Regions from separate parts of the Enterococcus mediterraneensis genome, predicted to be linked through region 2. Evidence: riboswitches for the same ligand, from Rfam matches in the RefSeq annotation. Region 2 holds a riboswitch; the other holds the start of a gene.

Region 1 (9,085 bases), 190 kb from region 2:
GGACAAACCGGAATTTTTCCGTCAAATGAGTATCGCGTTGGCGGATATGGGCTTTAAAGGGATCGATTTGAACATGGGTTGTCCGGTGCCGAATGTCGCGGAACGGGGCAAAGGCAGCGGCTTGATCTTGCGGCCGGATGTGGCGGCGGAATTGATCGAGGCTGCGAAAGCGGGCGGTTTGCCGGTGAGTGTGAAGACACGGATCGGCTTTACTGAGCAGGCTGAAATGATACCTTGGATCAGTCATTTGTTGAAGCAGGACATCGCCAATCTTTCGATCCATCTGCGGACCCGCAAGGAAATGAGCAAAGTTGATGCTCACTGGGAATTGATCCCGCAAATCGTTAAGTTGCGGGACGAGATCGCTCCGCAAACGCTGATCACCATCAACGGTGATATTTTGGATCGGCAAATGGGGCTGGAATTGGCGGAAAAATACGGTGTCGATGGGATCATGATCGGTCGCGGTATTTTCAAAAATCCTTATGCCTTTGAAAAAGAGCCGCAAGAGCATTCGCCAAAAGACCTGATCGGATTATTGCGTCTGCAGCTGGATCTGCAGGATAAATACGCGGAACAAGTCCCTCGTCCTATCGTTGGATTGCATCGTTTTTTCAAGATCTATGTCAAAGGGTTCCCCGGAGCGAGCGATCTGCGGGTCAGCTTGATGAACACGAAATCCACAGCGGAAGTCCGGGAATTGTTAACGGATTTTGAAAGCAAACATCCTGAGCTTTTCTAAAAACTGATGTAAAAGCGATCTGGAGAGTTCATACGATGAAGCTTGTTTAACAAAATGAAGAGAAATGTTGAAGCTAGGATCATTTATTTTTGTTTTGGTCAGTTGCGGGACAAGAATCTCCGCAAATTTTTGTTAAAAGAATTGTTTTAGGCATAGCCACAACGAAGAAAAGGAGCGGACGTGATGATTGAGATCAAACTTGGTGATATTTCGCGTTTGGATTTTCAGGTGGATGGGATCGTCAATGCCGCAAATGCGGCGCTGGTTCCCGGCGGTGGCGTGGACGGTGCGCTGAATCGTGCAGCAGGTCCTAAGCTGAAACAAGCAATGGCAGAAATCGGCGGCACACCAGTCGGAAGCGCGGTGATCACACTGGCCTTCGATCTGCCGGCAACCTATGTCATTCATGCTGTTGGACCTCGCTATATTGACGGCAAGCATAATGAAGAAGCATTATTGTATGCGGCATATGAGGCGGTCTTTAAGCTGGCACATGAGTATGATCTTCATTCTCTTGCTTTGCCGGTGCTGAGTTCCGGTATTTACGGCTATCCGAAAGAAGCGGCGGCAAAAGTCCTTTATGCGGTCGCTGACAGACCGGAAAACCAACAATTCAAAACAACGGTGATCGTTTTCGAAAAAGACTGGCTGGCGATTTTTGACAAGATCAAGCGGTCAAGTAGTTAGTGGAAAAATAGAAGGACAGCTACTAAGGGATCGTGATTGCTGATACTGTAATTGGAAAACAAAGAAGCACCTATCCGCAATCGTTTTTTACGGATAGGCGCTTCTTTTTTGCGTCACAGGCACATAAATAGTCAGATAGAACCTTGTATCGATTTTATCCTTATTCATGGAGTTCCAACGGCAGTCCGTCGGGATCAAAGAAGAAAGTCATTTTTTTACCGGTAAAATCATCGGTGCGCAATGGTTCGCATTCGACGCCCTGTTCAGCTAAATAAGCGACAGTCGCTTCAATATCTTTGGTTTTAAATGCCAGATGGCGCAGACCGGCAGCTTCAGGGAAGCTTGGCCGTTTCGGCGGGTTTTGCATCCCGAAGATCTCTAGTTCAGCATCGTTTAATTGCAGATCCAGTTTGTAGTCTTGTCGTTCCGGTCGATAATTTTCCCGAATGATAGGCAATCCCAAAATATCCACATAAAAGTGGCGGGCTTTTTGATAGTCCGAAACAATGATGGCAACGTGATGTATCGCGGAAAAATCTGGAGGCAACATAAGAACACCCTTTCTTTTTTCTTTATTATAAGCTAGTTGCCTTAAAAAAAGTATGTTATACTTAAATCAATTGAAGAGGAACATTTGGGGTGCTGTTTGGCTGAGATTATACCCATGGAACCTGATGCAGTTAAGACTGCCGCAGGGAAATGTAGCTAATGACTGATGATACCCGACCACTTTTGCTTGGTTGGGTTTTTCCGTTTTTTTCTGGCACCCATTTTGGCTTCTTAGCGAAAAGGGGTGTTTTTTATTTGGAGAAAAGAGTCCATAAACTAATGCTATTGGCTTTGATGATCGCGTTAGATGTTGTTTTATCACCGATCATGCGGATCGAAGGGATGGCGCCCATGTCCAGCGTGATGAATATTATTGCCGGTGTCTTGTTAGGACCGGTTTACGGTACATCAATGGCACTGGTTTGCGGACTAATTCGCATGCTGATGCTGGGGATCCCACCGTTGGCATTGACCGGCTCTGCATTCGGCGCCTGCTTGGCGGGGGTATTTTATCGTAGAGGAAAAAAGCTGATCTGGTCGATGCTGGGTGAAGTAGTCGGTACAGGGATCATCGGTTCGTTGTTATCTTATCCGGTGATGGTCTGGTTCACCGGCAGTCAAAACGATCTGTATTGGCTGATCTATACGCCAAGATTTGTCGGAGCAACATTGATCGGTTCAGCTATTGCCTTCGTGGTATTAGTCAAATTACAAAAAGCTCCCATCTTCAAACGTTGGCAGTATTTATTTTCAGGAGGGATAGCAGGATGATCGATTTAGATATTTCAAAAACATTTCCACTAAAAAATTCGCCGCTGGTCCATTGTCTAACAAACGAAGTCACATGCGAAACGATGGCCAATGCACTGCTTTATGTGGGGGCAAAACCCATCATGGCGGCTGATCAAAGAGAGTTTGCTGAATTGTTCCAACAAACGGATAGTTTATTATTGAATACCGGTCATCTGTCAGAAGAGCGGGAGGAAAGTCTGATAGCCGCGGCAAAACTGGCAAATGAAACAAAAAAGCCGACTGTGGTGGATCTTGTCGGCTTTGGAGTCAGTGAAATCCGGAACCAAGTGGGGCGCAAGTTGGTGGCGGAACAACCGACAGTGGTCAAAGGCAATATTTCCGAGTTGCGGAATCTATGCGGTTTATCAAGCCATGCCCGCGGAGTGGACGGCAGTGTTTTGGATCAAAGTGCTGAAGCGTTGGCTGAATTGACGGAAACCTTGCAGGAATTGGTCAAAAAATATCCGCAAACGATCTTTTTAGCGACCGGTGCGCAAGATATCATCGTCGGGCGGAACCATATTTGGCGTTTGACGAACGGTGTGTCTTCATTGGATCGTTTTACCGGTACGGGAGACATCGTGGGGGCGCTGATCGCGGCATTGCTTGGTGCTGGAGTCGAACCGGCTGCGGCGGTAGTCGCCGGCGTTAGTTATTTTAATCTTTGCGGAGAACAGGCAAAAGCCGCGGTGGGGCTGGCTGCTTTTCGACAAGAAACATTGAATCGATTGTCGCTATTGATGGAAGAAGATTGGTGGACTGAGGTGAAAGGATGGGAAACACAATGGACTTGACCTTGTATCTTGTAACGGAACGGTATGATTTTAGTGATGAAAAATTTTTAGCGGTGATCGAAGAGGCCTGTAAAAACGGCGTGACACTTGTTCAGTTGCGGGAAAAAGAATTAGTGACGGGAAAATTTTATGACTTGGCTTTGCAGGTGAAGAAGCTGACCGATCAATATCAGATCCCGCTGATCATCAATGATCGGGTGGATATTTGTTTAGCTGTGGACGCTGCCGGTGTGCATATCGGAGATGATGAAATGCCGGTGGATGTCGTCCGTTCATTGATCGGACCGGAAAAGATCTTAGGCGTTTCTGCAAAAACCGTGGCACGAGCCCAGGAAGCTGAAAAAACTGGTGCCGATTATTTAGGGATCGGCGCGATTTTTCCGACAAAAACCAAAGACACTTCTCTGACCTCGCTTGCCACACTGAAAGCTATCAACGAGGCTGTAACGATACCAAGTGTGGCTATCGGCGGGATCAAAGAAGAAAATCTGACGGAATTTTACGGGACTGGTATCGCCGGTGTGTCTATCGTCAGTGAGATCATGCAGGCGCAAAATGTCGGCGAAAAAGTCCGCCGGCTGAAACAAAAAATCACGGCAGTTTTAGCCGACAGCCCTAGTTTATAGGAATGATAGAAGGACTACAAAATTAGAATGTAACAGGAAACAGGAGGCACAAAAAATGGTGAATGAAACACCTCAAGTCGTGACGATCGCCGGCTCTGATTCTGGCGGCGGCGCAGGGATCCAAGCTGATCTAAAGACCTTTCAAGCCCGCAAAGCATTTGGTATGAGTATCATCGTCGCGTTGACCGCTCAAAATACTTATGGCGTACAAGACAGTATGGCGATCCCCAGCACTTTTATTGAAGAGCAGTTTGATTCTTTAGCCGCGGATTTTGCGATCGGTGCGGCAAAAACCGGGATGCTGGCAGATGCGGAACGGGTGGAAACTGTCGCAAAAAAACTGAAGCAAGTAGATTTTGGCCCGTTAGTCGTGGATCCGGTGATGGTGGCAAAAGGCGGGCATCATCTGCTGCAAAAAGAAGCAGTGAAAACCATCAATGAAAAACTGCTGCCGTTAGCTGCGATCGTGACACCGAATTTGCCGGAGGCGGAAGTGATCATCGGTGAACGTATCGTCACGGATCAGGAAATGATCGCTGCAGCCAAAAAGTTGCAAGTACTTGGCCCACAAAACGTAGTGGTCAAAGGCGGGCACAGTCAAAATAAAGCGGCGGCCGATTTTGTTTTGTTGGCCTCTGGAGAAAGCTTTTGGATGAGTGCGCCACGAGTAGCCACCGCCAATACTCACGGCACCGGCGACACTTTTTCAGCATGTATCGCCGCTGAACTGGCGAAAGGTACAGACTTGAAAACAGCGATCATAATCGGAAAGAAATTTATTCAAGCGGCGATCAGTCAGCCGATCTTTGTCGGACACGGTCATGGACCGACGAATCATTGGGCGACGATCGTTGATGATATTTCTATCAACTAAAAAAACTGTGACATAAGTCAATGCTAAATAAATCTTCAAACTGTATTGATTACTCAGAAAAACAAGATTGATTTTTGTGAGAGAGTTATACAGTTTGGATACTTTTAGCTTGAAAAACTTATGCCGCAGTTTTTTTAATTTGCCTTCAAATAAACGGATTGTCCTTCATCTTGCAGATGCGCGACATGCTGTTCGCCCCAACTGCATAAACTATCTAAAATATCTGAAAGACTTTCGCCATATTCGCTTAATGAATATTCAACTTTTGGTGGGACTTGCTGATAGACTTTCCGATCAATAATCTTGTCGTCTTCTAATTCCCGAAGTTGTTGTGTCAGCATTTTTTGGCTGATCCCGGTGATCCCTCGTTTCAAGTCGCTAGGCCGCATCGGTCCATGGCGAAGATTACAAAGAATGATTGGTTTCCATTTTCCCCCGATAACATCCATCGTTGCTTCCACACCGATCATATATGCACGATTTTCCAAAAAAAAAATCCTCCTTTAAAACCTTGGTACAATCAAAAAGTTACTAAAAAGTACCTATAGTACAAAAAAGTGGGTACTTATCAAAAAATCATTAACAGTATATAGTATCTTCTCGTAGCTTACAAATAATTTTTTTGGAGGAAAAAAATGGAAAAGAAAATCTCACCAAACTTAACATTATTAGCACTTGCCATCAATGCCTTTGCAATTGGCTCAACGGAATTTATCAGCGTTGGTTTGCTGCCGATGATCGTTAAAAGTTTCAATGTTACATTGGCCCAAGCCGGACTGACCGTCTCTTTATATGCCTTGGGAGTAACGATCGGGGCTCCTTTATTGACTATTTTGACTGGTAAATGGAATCGTCGCAACTTGATGATCGGGATCATGCTCCTATTTATCAGCGGTAATCTGCTGGCTGCATTCGCACCGACTTTTATGATTTTGATCGTAGGACGGATTTTAGCAGCACTTGCTCACGGAATCTTTATGTCTGTTTCAACAGTGATCGCCGCTGATGTCGTCGTTCCATCACGCCGCGCTAGCGCAATCGCCATCATGTTTACCGGCTTAACCGTCGCTACTGTCACCGGTGTACCGTTGGGAACTTTCATCGGACAACAGACAATTTGGAACATGTCGTTTATCTTTATTGCCGCCGTTGGTCTGCTTGGATTGATTGCCAGCATTTTTTTGGTTCCTCGTCATCTGCCGATTCCTGGAAAAGTCGATTTAAAAGGGTCTGTCCGGATATTTACCAATAAACCTTTAGTGCTGTCTTTTTTGATCACGGCGTTTGGTTACGGCGGTACATTTGCGGCATATACGTATCTTTCACCGATTTTGGAAGACTTTGGTTTTTCTGCCAATGCAGTCGTGATCATTTTGATCGTTTACGGTGTGATGGTAGCTGTAGGAAATACGATCGGCGGCCGCTTAGCCAATGAAAAACCTCTTGCGTCATTGATCAAAATGTTTGAGCTGTTACTGGCATCGTTGGTTTTTCTGTTCGTCACGATTTTGATTGGAAACAGTATCCTAGGATTATTAGGAGCGATATTGTTAGGGCTGTTTGCATTTATGAATGTACCTGGCTTGCAGCTGTATGTCGTCCAATTAGCTGAAAAATATGTGCCTGAGGATATTACATTAGCTTCTGCCTTTAATATCGCAGCTTTCAATATCGGTATCACTTTAGGCTCGACTGTTGGAGCACAAGTTACTGACACAATGGGGATCACCTATACACCCCTTTTTGGCGCAGTCATTGTTTTACTAGCAATCGTTTTGATCAAACAAATAAAAAAAGATAAACCAGCCGAAACTTTCACTGAAATAGCCGAATGCGAAGATTGATGAAATGTAGAAGTTGGCAGTGGGGATTTTTGATAGGTAGATAAATACTGTTCGAATTTACTTCAAAGGTTTGGAATATTTTTGTGAATCAATAAGGGATACACTTCTTGAATATTCAAGGAGTGTTTTCTATTGGCAAACCTATTGTTAACGGAGCAGATAAATTGATAGAACCCCTATTTTAGCTAAAAACTAAAATGGGGGTTTTGTATATTGTCAGGTTGCAAGCCTATTGATTTTATGAGATCCTGAGTCTACGTAAGAAGGAAAAAAGGTGAATAAATCGATGGGGAAAAAAGACATTTTTGTAGTTGGCGCGATTTTAGTTCAGGATGGCGAAATTTTATGTTGTCAACGAGGACCAGGGCGAGCATTAGCCAATTTATGGGAATTTCCAGGTGGGAAGATTGAAACTGGGGAAAAACCGGTTGAAGCATTACAACGAGAATTATCAGAAGAACTTAAAATTCAAGTTGATATCATAGAGCCGGAGTTTGTAACAACGGCCTATGAATATGATTTTGGTATTGTTCATTTAACTACTTTTATTTGCCATTTGAAAAAAGGAAAGCCAGAATTAACAGAGCATATTCAACTTAAATGGCTTAAACCAACCCAATTGAGCGAGTTAGAGTGGGCACCAGCTGACTTACCAACTGTAGATAAATTGATAACAGAAGGTGTAGGAAATGATTGATACCCATATTTTAGAGCAGGCACTCCATAAAGCTTTTATTGATCAAAAAATAGATAGTGGTACATTGAATCCACGCTTTATCGTCAATCGGCCAGAAAAGAAGGAATTCTTCTTAAATACTTTACAAGAAGAATTCGCTAGTTGCTTAGACTTTATTTTATCTGTAGCTTTTATTACTCAAAGCGGATTGAATGCTATCAAGGTACAACTTGCAGATTTAGCAGAACGCGGTATAACTGGAAGGATTCTCACTTCGACGTATTTGAGCTTCAACCACCCAGATGTTTTTGAGTCATTATTAAATATCCCTAATCTAGAAGTTCGTATTTCTAAAAAAGAAGGATTCCATGCAAAAGGATATTTGTTTAAACAAAAAGAGTATGAATCATTCATTATTGGAAGCTCTAATTTAACGATGCAGGCGTTGAAACTGAATTATGAATGGAACGTAAAATTGACCTCCTTCGATCAAGGGGAGATGCTAGCAAGTATTCGTCAGCATCTGGAGAAAGAATGGGCAGAGGCCCAGCCACTTACACGAGCTTGGTTGACTAAATTCAAGGAACAGTATCAAGAAACTGAAGTAACAAAACTCTTAACTGTGACCACAACAGAAGTTGATGCAGGTTATATCGTACCGAATAAAATGCAAAAAGCTGCCTTGGAGAGTTTAAAGTATCTGCGGCAAGAAGAACAAACAAAAGGCCTGGTTATTTCAGCAACAGGTACGGGTAAAACCTACTTAGCTGCTTTTGATGTAGCACAAGTAAAGCCAAAAAGAATGCTTTTTATTGTACATCGGGAACAAATCCTAAAAAAAGCGATGGAGACCTTCAAGAAAGTTTTAGGTGGGTCTGAATCTGATTACGGTATTTTGTCAGGAAATAGTAAAGATCTAAAGGCGAAATATTTATTTGCCACAATCCAAACGATTTCTAAAGATTCCTATCAGAACGCTTTAGGAGCAAAGGCTTTTGACTACATTTTGATAGATGAAGTCCACAAAGCAGGGGCACAATCATATATTAAAACCATTGATTTTTTTAAGCCAGAATTTCTGTTGGGAATGACGGCAACTCCAGAACGGACGGATGGTTTTAATATTTATGAATTATTTGATTACAATATTGCCTATGAGATTCGGCTACAAGAAGCTCTAGACGAAGACTTGCTTTGTCCCTTCCATTATTTTGGGGTGACAGATTATGAACGAGACGGACAAGTGATTGAAGAAACAACGGATCTGCAATTTCTATTGGAAGAAGAACGAGTGGATTTCCTGATTGAAAAGATTCGTTATTATGGCTGTTCTCATAATACACCAAGAGGGCTCGTTTTTTGCAGTCGTAAAGAAGAAGCCCAACACTTAGCAGAATTGTTCAATCAGCGGGGGATCCCAAGTAGCTATTTATCAGGAGATCACTCGACTATTATTCGAGAGCAAGAAATTCAAAAACTGGAAAGTAATATCATTCAATAT
Region 2 (9,085 bases):
TTCGAGTCGTTTTACGAGGTATCGACAGATGGTAAAAATACTTATATGGAGCGGTTTTTATTAGGAGTTAGCGGAAATTTGTCACAATGGGCGAAGCAAATACAATCGGCCGACAGAAAGGGCTTGCATTTCGTTGATAAATAGGGGTATTTTTATATTGGGGAATGAATCTAAAATAGTGGAATGTAAATGGGATCGGCATGGGAACACCCGGCAGCGTCGATCGTGAGTCAAAATCTAAAAATAGTGGAATGTAAATTTGATGTTAATACTAAAATGATATATAACTAATTATTTTTTTTAATGCTATATTAATTGTTTTTATGATTATACAAATAACAAAAATGCTACAATATAAGTATCAATTCTATCTACAGGAGGCGAAACAGCATGAAAAACATACTAAAAAAGATCGCTGCCATTTTTAGAAATCTGTCCTTTTTGAACGGGGATTCGTTTAATCGAGGAGCAAATTCCGAACTGTATTTGCGAGAACAAAAGCTCAAACGCCTTGAAAAAGAACGAGAACAGGAAAAAGATAATTAAATTTTGTAGATACTTTGTTTCAGAAAGAGCGGATTTATGATATATATTGTAAAATAGCTTTTTTATCAACGGATAATCGTCATACGTAGGAGTATAATTCCGAGTGAGATTTTATATTTATTATAAAACTTAAACGTCATATAAGTTATGATGTTTGTTAGTCGAGTACATAAGAGTCATAGGTAAAAACGAGAATCTAAGCGATAAAAAGCACAGTCATTTCTGATTCTGTCGACGAATTAGAATTGGAAAGAAGAGAGGTTTTATGGATTTTGAAGAATTAAAAGAACTGTTTTTTAAAGAAACAGAGATCGAACGTATTCAACGTTTGGAAGGAATCAATATAAACGATCAGCATCTTCCCTTTAACAAAGTCTTAGTTCCTAAAATGCCAAGTAAGAATTTTTTCAAAGAAGGAAATATATTTATCAATAAACATCATCGGTATTCTGCTATGCCGGCACATACTCATGAATTTGTTGAGTTCAACTATATGCTTTCTGGTCAATGCACACAATACATCAATGATGAAAAAATCACCCTAAAGCAAGGCGAGTTGTTATTGATTGATAAAGATATCGTGCAACGTATTGATCCAATAGGGTATGAAGATATTCTTATCAATATTCTTCTTAAAGACGATTCGATCACCACAGAGTTATTGACGAATATGGTGAAGGCGAATAGTTTAGTTAATGAATTTATATTGAATGCTTCCAAGAAGAATAGTGAACATAACGCCTTTATTCATTTTCAATGTGGAGGGGTAGCAGAGGTCCAGTCATTGTTGGAACGTATATTGATTGAATACTTTAAAAAAGAAAAATTTTATGAGCGGGCCTTGAATTTGATGTTGTCTCTTTTACTGATTGAGTTGACACGTCATTTAGAAGAAGAAAACCTAGAAGATTTTCGAGCTTCAGACGCCCAACTGCTTCATATATTGCAGTATATCGATATAAATTTTACAACATTGACTTTGGCGGATTTATCCAAGCATTTTGGCTATAATCCCAATTATATATCGAACAAATTGAAACAAAGTTTTGGCTATTCTTTTCAGGAAATAGTTAACCAGAAACGCTATGAATACGCATGTGAATTGATACGGGAATCAGATAAATCGTTAGAAGAAATTTCATTTGAGATTGGTTTTCAGTCGGTCCCGTCTTTGTATAAACTGTTTGCGAAATTTACAAAAGAAACACCTAAAGAATACAGAAAACGAGCAGATGCTTAAAAAGCATCTGCTTTTTTGTATGCAACCAATCTGTAATTTGGATAAGAAAAGACTGTTGTTTTGCTATAGCGAAAATGCTTTCTAGCGACTATCATATATTTTGTTAGTTGTGAAAGGGTTTTACACAAGGAGAACAGCTATGTGATACCGCTTTTAGTTAACTGATAATTTTATAGAGAAATTAGGAGGAAATAGGAAATGGCAAAAGATTCGTCAAACTTAGTAAAAGAATACCGTCCTTTAGCTACAGCTGCCGGCATTGGATCAATGCTAGGATCTGGTTGTATTGTTGGATTGTCTGCTACGATTCCGGTATGGGCTAATGGTTTGGATATGTCTGCCGGACAGGTGGGAATAGTATCAGGGGGCTTGACTTTCGCGATCGCGTTTGGGTCCTTATTAGCCGGGTATATCACAAAAGGTTTTGGATTATATAAATCATTTAATTGGTTGAACTTATTCTATGCAATTGGTGCTGGACTGTGCATGTTGTCAAATTCATTCGTCATGCTGCTGATTGGAGCAATCATAATGGGCTTTGCTTCTGGCGCAGATTTGCCAATCTCACTTACAGTTGTCTCAACAGATTCACCTGATGAAACAACTTCGGCTAAATTAGTATCATCTACACAAATTTATTGGCAAATCGGTGTTTTTATTTCTTACATTTGTTCATTCTTATTGTCAGGGATTCAAGGTGTACTTGGTGCTCGCATTGTTATGGCGATCCTCTTTACGTTCGCGGTATTCACATGGGCATGGCGCACACTTTCTAAGAAATTCGCAGCGTTTCATGAAGCAGCTGAACATCGTAATATGGAACAGCAAGCCACTCATGCGGAAGATGTGAAAAATGTCAATTTCCGTACTGTCCTTTTTGGTAAAAATAAAAATAAATATGCTGGTATGTTTGCAGTTATTTTAGTCTTTTATGTCTGCTGGAATCTGTTAGCCAATACTTGGGGACAATTCCAAACCTATGCATTAACTAATGCTGGCGCATCACAAGCACAAGCAACAGGTTTAGGAATCGTACTAAATGTTGTTTCGTTGATTACAACGATTGCATTTTCATCAGTAGCTGGTGGGAAATACCGTAATAAAGCGTTCGTCATCGGGGCACTTGTTCAGTTTGCAGCCATGATGGGTATGGCACTTTTAGGCGGTGGAGCTGGCTTCATTGCTTTGGCAATTACGATCGCCTTTTATAATTTTGGGAATCCACTTGCTGGCGAAGCAATGTATAAAGTATGGACCCAAGAGTCGTTTCCGGTTGAAGCTCGTGCTTCAATGCAAGGATTCATCAATGGTTTTTCACGGTTATGCTGCGGTCTCTTTGCTTTTGTAACCCCATTCTTGGTGGCTCCAGGTCGCATTACCACTTCGATGTACGGTTTTGCAGGAATCGTTGTGCTGGCCTTTATTTCCGGAATGATCATGATCAACCTTCAAAAAAAATACGGAACCTCTGAAACTGACGTAGAAGAAGCTCCCGTTTCTCACACAAGCAATGTATAGAACACAAATAGCCCAAAAGCTACGGCTGGCGGGCTTTTTATTAAAAGAAAAGGGTGGAAAAAATGGCATTTACTTTCCAAATCAACAATGATGTAGTATGGAATCATGATGAAAAACTTTTAAAAAAGGCGATCACTAATACACCTAAGATTTTGAAAACATTGGTCAAACCAATCGCATTAGGAATAGTGGAAAAAGATGACCAATACTTGAATGGTTACAAGGTTGTACCAAGCAGCCAATCGATCGAGAAGCTTCCTGAACAAACATTGGGACGTGATGAATCACTGATTTTAGATCTGGGGAATCATTATGTGGGAACATTCAATATTTCTATCGATTCTGTTGGTTCTCCCATGGATGCTCCATTATACTTGAAGATGAAATTCGCAGAAGTACCCGCTGAGCTTCCGGCAAATGCTGCCGATTATGATGGTTGGTTGTCACGTTCGTGGATTCAGGAAGAATATGTTCATATTGACGTTCTTCCGGCAGTCCTAGAATTACCTCGGCGGTACTCATGCCGATATATCGAACTTACAGTAATTGATTCTTCTCCTAAATGGAAAGCGTCATTTTCTAATCCTGAATTTCTTGCTGAAAGTTGTGTGTCCATGTCGCAGCTTCCAGAATTCGATATTACCGATGAAGAACTAAAAACAATTTACGACACTTCAGTGAAAACATTGCTGGACTGTATGCAGGAAGTATTTGAAGATGGACCGAAGCGGGATCGCCGTTTATGGATTGGGGATCTGCGTCTCCAAGCATTAGCAAACTACTATACATTTAATGATCTTTCTTTGGTGAAACGCTGCTTATATCTTTTTGGCGGAATGACAACAGATGAAGGGAAGATCCCGGCAAATGTTTTTACTGCTCCTAATTTGATACCTGATGATACGTTTTTATTTGATTACAGTCTGTTTTTTGCAGCAATACTTTCGGATTTTGTTGAACATACAGGAGATACCGGTGTACTGGAAGATTTGTACAGTGTAGCGAAGAAACAAATAGATTATGCGAAAAATTTAGTAGATTCAGAAGGACGATTGCAACTTACAGAAGATTATCCAGTGTTTATTGATTGGTCAAATGAATTTAATAAAGAGACAGCAGGTCAAGCTGTGTTTATTTACAGTCTTAAACGCTTCATTTCCCTTGCTGAAAAAATGGGCGAGGAAGAGCTCCCAGAATATCGCGATTTGCTTGATCGCATGATTGCTTTTTCACGCCAAACGTTATTTGATAAAGCAGCTGGGCAGTTTATCGTGGAAGAAAATGGCGAGATAAACACAGCAAGTCAAGTATGGATGGTGCTTGCCGAGGTAATGACGCCGGAAGAAAACAAAAAAATCATGCAGGAAATGATCCGTACGCAGTTCCCAATTACTGGCATTGCAACGCCGTATATGTATCACCATATCGTTGAAGCACTTTTTGTGGCTGATCTTCAAGAAGAGGCAGTTCAATTGATGAAAGATTATTGGGGAAAGATGATTTCTCTAGGAGCAGATACTTTCTGGGAAGCCTTCAAACCCGAAGAACAAGACTTTTCTCCTTATGGAAGTCCGATTGTTTCTTCATATTGTCATGCTTGGTCATGTACGCCGGCTTATTTGATACCTAAGTATCTAAGCTAAAAATCGGAGGGATATACGATGAATTTTTTGAAAAGTAAATTTCAGGATTCTTCTTCTCTGCCATTAGTTGTCGTTGCAGGGATTGCGTCTTACCTAGACTCCGCTCTGCTAGTCTCTACAGGTGTCGCGTTGCCATTATGGACCGCGAAGTTTTCTCTTAATCCGTGGATCGTTGGATTGATATCGACCCTTTTAACAGCGGCTGTTGCCCTTGGGTCGTTTGCCGGCGGATGGTTATCTGATAAATTTGGTCGTGTGCGTGTCTTCAATGTAGATATCTTTTTCGTAGCGCTCGGTTCGGTGATTTTAGCTCTTGCCCAGTCACTTCCAATGATTCTTATAGGCGTTGTTATTGCAGGGTTTGCCTCCGGAGCAGATTTACCCACATCACTTGCGGTGATTTCTGAACGAATGACAAAAGATGATTATGGAAAAGCAATTGCGGGTACTCAGCTTTTTTGGACGATTGGTATCTTGCTGTCACAATTGATCGGTTCTCTGACAGGAGGATTAGGTAATCATGCTACATTTGTGATTTTTGGAGTGATAGCAGTCATTGCCTTTATTAATTGGACTGTTCGCATGTTTTCTTCTTCTTTTAAAAATATCGAAGAAGAACTTGCTGCTAAACAACAGAAGGACCAGATTTATTCACAAGAAAAGATCCCTCTGCGTACGTTGTTCAAAGAACGTAAATATGTAGTTTCAATCCTACTGCTGACACTTTTTTATTTAGCATGGAATCTTCCAGCAAATACTTGGGGTTCATTTATCAATTATTTTCTCGTAACAGTCTCGGGAAAAACTGTTGCTACCGCATCATTGATTGCATTACTTGCTAATATTTTATGTTTTTTAGTTAATGTGTGGTATTTAAAAATAGCTGATACTAAACGACGGTATCCAATGATGTATATTGGTATTTTTGTCGCGTTTGTTTCCTTTGTAGTAGCGGGGATCTTTACGAAACAGTGGCTTATTTTTGCAGTAGCCTATATTTTTTATTCCATGTCCACTGTTTTATGCGGAGAATCTCTTTATAAAACATGGAGCCAACTTTTTTATCCAATGCATACTCGTGCATCGATGACTGGTTTTTCTTATGGTTTAGTACGCGGATGTACAGCAGTCTTTTCACTAGTTACCCCCACAGTCATGGCTATTTCGCCTAAAATGCTCATGTGGATCTTGGTAGGCTGTGTTGTGATTTTTGGGAGTTGTGGGGTGCAGATCGTCAAGTTGATAAAAAAATACAACATAGAAGATCCAACTATGATTTGAATCAGAATCATAGTATGGTAGGCATCTGGACTAGTTAATCAAGGCTGCTCAGTGGTTATTTTCATATCGTGGTTCTTAAAGAGAAAGTTACACGTGAAACATAGAAGAAATATACTAGGGTTATAAAACCCACTCAACCAAACAAATCCCTTCCATTTTCCCAAAAATGTGGTATTCTTGGTTCGTATCAAAAATTAAATAGAACGCGCTCACAAAGGGGAGTCCATTCGGGCTGAGATTGAGGAAACTCTAAACCCTTCGTACCTGTTTCGATCATTCGAACGTAGGAATTGTGACGGAGCTAGAAGTAGATGATGCTTCTCCTTTGTGAATTGTGACGGTTCTAAAAGGAGGAGCTTTTTTATGAACAAAACGATCAGGATCTGGGTGGAAGGAACGATCATCGCGGCGTTGGCGATGGTTTTATCGATGATCCCGCTAGATATAGGAGCCAGTTTTTCGATTTCGTTAGGACAGATCCCATTGACGATCTTTGCTTTGCGGCGAGGATGGAAACCAGGTCTGGCAGCAGGCGCGATCTGGGGGCTGCTGCATTTTCCTTTGGGCAAAGTGTGGTATCTTAGTGTGATCCAAGTTTTGATCGAATATCCGATCGCATTTACATTTGCCGGTTTTGCGGGGCTGTATGCTTGGAAGTTGAAGCAGGCGATTTCTGAAGGAAAAACCACCAAGGTCAAAGTAACCTTGATCCAAGGGGCATTTGTCGGCGCGCTGGCGCGATATATTTGGCACTTTATTGCCGGATGGGTCTTTTGGGGCTCTTATGCCCAGTGGGGGATGAAGCCGTGGCTGTACTCGCTTGTAATGAACAGTGCCTCAGGCTTAGCAACCGCTGTGGTGACTGCCGTGGTAGTAGTTGTCGTTTATACGATCACACCGCAATTATTTACACCTAAAACAGGAACGTCATTAACAGCCAAATAAAAAAACGTTTCTTCTGTGCTGGCACGTCGCAGCAGTGGAAGAAACGTTTTTAATTTGGCAAAAAGATCAGATCTTCATCTTCGTAGTCGATTTTCCAAGTCCGTTTGACAGTATGATAAGTCAAAGTAGCTACACGCATATCTTCAAGATACTGACTTTCCTGTTTGCGCAGACCGGCATCTTCTACGATGTAGATCGGTATACGGTACTCCTTGTCGACTAACTCGGTATGCTCAAAACAAAAGAGGATTCCTTCTTGAAACAATCCTTTTAATCCTCTCAGCAGTTCGATATCCAATTTGTCAACAGAAGTCGCTTTGCGGAAGAAAGAGCGGCGCTCATTGATCCGTTCTAATACGATCCGTGTCAATTTATCCGCTAAAATCCGGTAAAATTCATCTAAATAACGATAATAGATCCGTGTCAGATCATCTTTCAAATCGAAATAAACGAAATTATTTTGTAATTTATAGAAAAAGGGCGAATGAAGATGTGTTTTCATATGTCCAAAATACAATAGCTCTGAAATTTCCAAAGGTGTCAATTCTTTGATCATGGAGTTGTCATTGAAATCAATCCACTTGATCTCTTCTTGCACACGGCCGCGATTGATCGCATTGAAAAAATCGCCGATCGCTTCGCTGCCTCGCAAAATCTTCATACCTGTGTGGGATTCGTATTCGCCATAATCACTGGAAGGATCTAAAAGCAGGAGGTTTTTGGGTTGGTGGATGATTCCTCGCGTAAAATCTGAGGTAGTGATGCTCCTTGACAAAACGGCATTACTTGTAGTATCGATATGAACATAAACCATTTTTGTCATTTTAACCTACCCCTCCAATTCCCTGTGTGTTTTTATTTTACAACAAACCGGCGCTAAAAGCTTGTTTCTTTTCCTTTAAAATTTTATTACAAAGGTGCTATTTTCTAAAGTTCGCTGTTTTTGACAAAATATCACTGAAAAAGATGAAAGATGAACGTTTCAATGGCTAAAATAGGAAATTTGATGGCTTTTAAACGTGAAATAGAGGCGGATATGGTATAGTAAACCTATTAAAGAAATGGAGAAAAGCGTATGGCAACGAAAAAAAAATCTCGTCTTAAAAATTGGTTGATCAATTTCCTGTTATTTCTTTTGTTAGTGGTAGGATTAGCACTTATTTTCAGTGACCAGATCAAAAATTATTTGATCAAATCCAATGGAGAAAAATATGCAGTTGCGACCATCACTCATGAAGAAATACAAAAAAATCTCAAAGCCGATGAGCCTTTTGATTTTGATGCGGTCAAATCTGCCAGTCCTGAGGCTGTATTAAGAGCGCAGTTCAGCAATAAACGCTTGCCGGTGATTGGCGGTGTCTCAGTTCCTAGCGTCAAAATCAATCTGCCGATCTTTAAAGGACTCTCCAACGAAGCGCTTTTGTGGGGGGCAGGGACATTGGATCCTAATCAAAAAATGGGAGAAGGCAACTACGCGCTTGCCAGCCACCGTGCACTAGAAGAAGGCTTGTTATTTAGGCCATTGGAAGATGTCAAAGTTGGGGACCTCTTTTATTTGACCGATCTGGCTCATATATATACCTATAAAACACAGGTCAAAAAAGTGGTGCCGCCAACAGCGGTAGAATGGATCGATGTAGTTCCCGGGAAAAAATTATCCACATTGATCACCTGTAATGATGATGCCGGTACAGATCGGATCGTTGTACAAGGAGAACTGCAGGAAGTGACGCCTATCGACAAAGCAACAAAAGCGATGCAAGATGCTTTCAATTTGGAACAAAAAACGTATTGATTATTTTATGAACGGTGATAAATAAAAGCCGCGGGCAAACAAGCAGACCGCGACAGATGTACAGCTATCAGCCAAGCATCTGTCGCGGCTTTTTTGTCTTACAAGAAGTATGGTCCC

What was found. A riboswitch is a leader RNA that binds a small molecule or an ion and turns the genes downstream of it on or off. The one in region 2 is predicted to bind thiamine pyrophosphate.
Region 1: another riboswitch for thiamine pyrophosphate. It lies ahead of thiW (energy coupling factor transporter S component ThiW); the one in region 2 lies ahead of thiT (energy-coupled thiamine transporter ThiT).

Annotation. Positions count from the first base shown of each region.
Region 1 covers NZ_UWOP01000001.1:1,322,855-1,331,939, forward strand. The annotation lists gene EFB00_RS06445 (tRNA dihydrouridine synthase) at 1-742, shown strand, start outside; gene EFB00_RS06450 (macro domain-containing protein) at 926-1,429, shown strand; gene gloA2 (SMU1112c/YaeR family gloxylase I-like metalloprotein) at 1,590-1,979, opposite strand; TPP riboswitch at 2,055-2,144, shown strand; gene thiW (energy coupling factor transporter S component ThiW) at 2,258-2,749, shown strand; gene thiM (hydroxyethylthiazole kinase) at 2,746-3,564, shown strand; gene thiE (thiamine phosphate synthase) at 3,543-4,190, shown strand; gene thiD (bifunctional hydroxymethylpyrimidine kinase/phosphomethylpyrimidine kinase) at 4,246-5,064, shown strand; gene EFB00_RS06480 (winged helix-turn-helix transcriptional regulator) at 5,199-5,552, opposite strand; gene EFB00_RS06485 (MFS transporter) at 5,700-6,908, shown strand; gene EFB00_RS06490 ((deoxy)nucleoside triphosphate pyrophosphohydrolase) at 7,195-7,605, shown strand; gene EFB00_RS06495 (DEAD/DEAH box helicase) at 7,598-9,085, shown strand, end outside.
Region 2 covers NZ_UWOP01000001.1:1,133,453-1,142,537, reverse strand. The annotation lists gene EFB00_RS13425 (hypothetical protein) at 391-546, shown strand; gene EFB00_RS05550 (AraC family transcriptional regulator) at 812-1,786, shown strand; gene EFB00_RS05545 (MFS transporter) at 1,985-3,304, shown strand; gene EFB00_RS05540 (alpha-L-rhamnosidase-related protein) at 3,367-4,947, shown strand; gene EFB00_RS05535 (MFS transporter) at 4,966-6,228, shown strand; TPP riboswitch at 6,434-6,535, shown strand; gene thiT (energy-coupled thiamine transporter ThiT) at 6,592-7,173, shown strand; gene EFB00_RS05525 (hypothetical protein) at 7,223-7,996, opposite strand; gene EFB00_RS05520 (class A sortase) at 8,249-8,968, shown strand.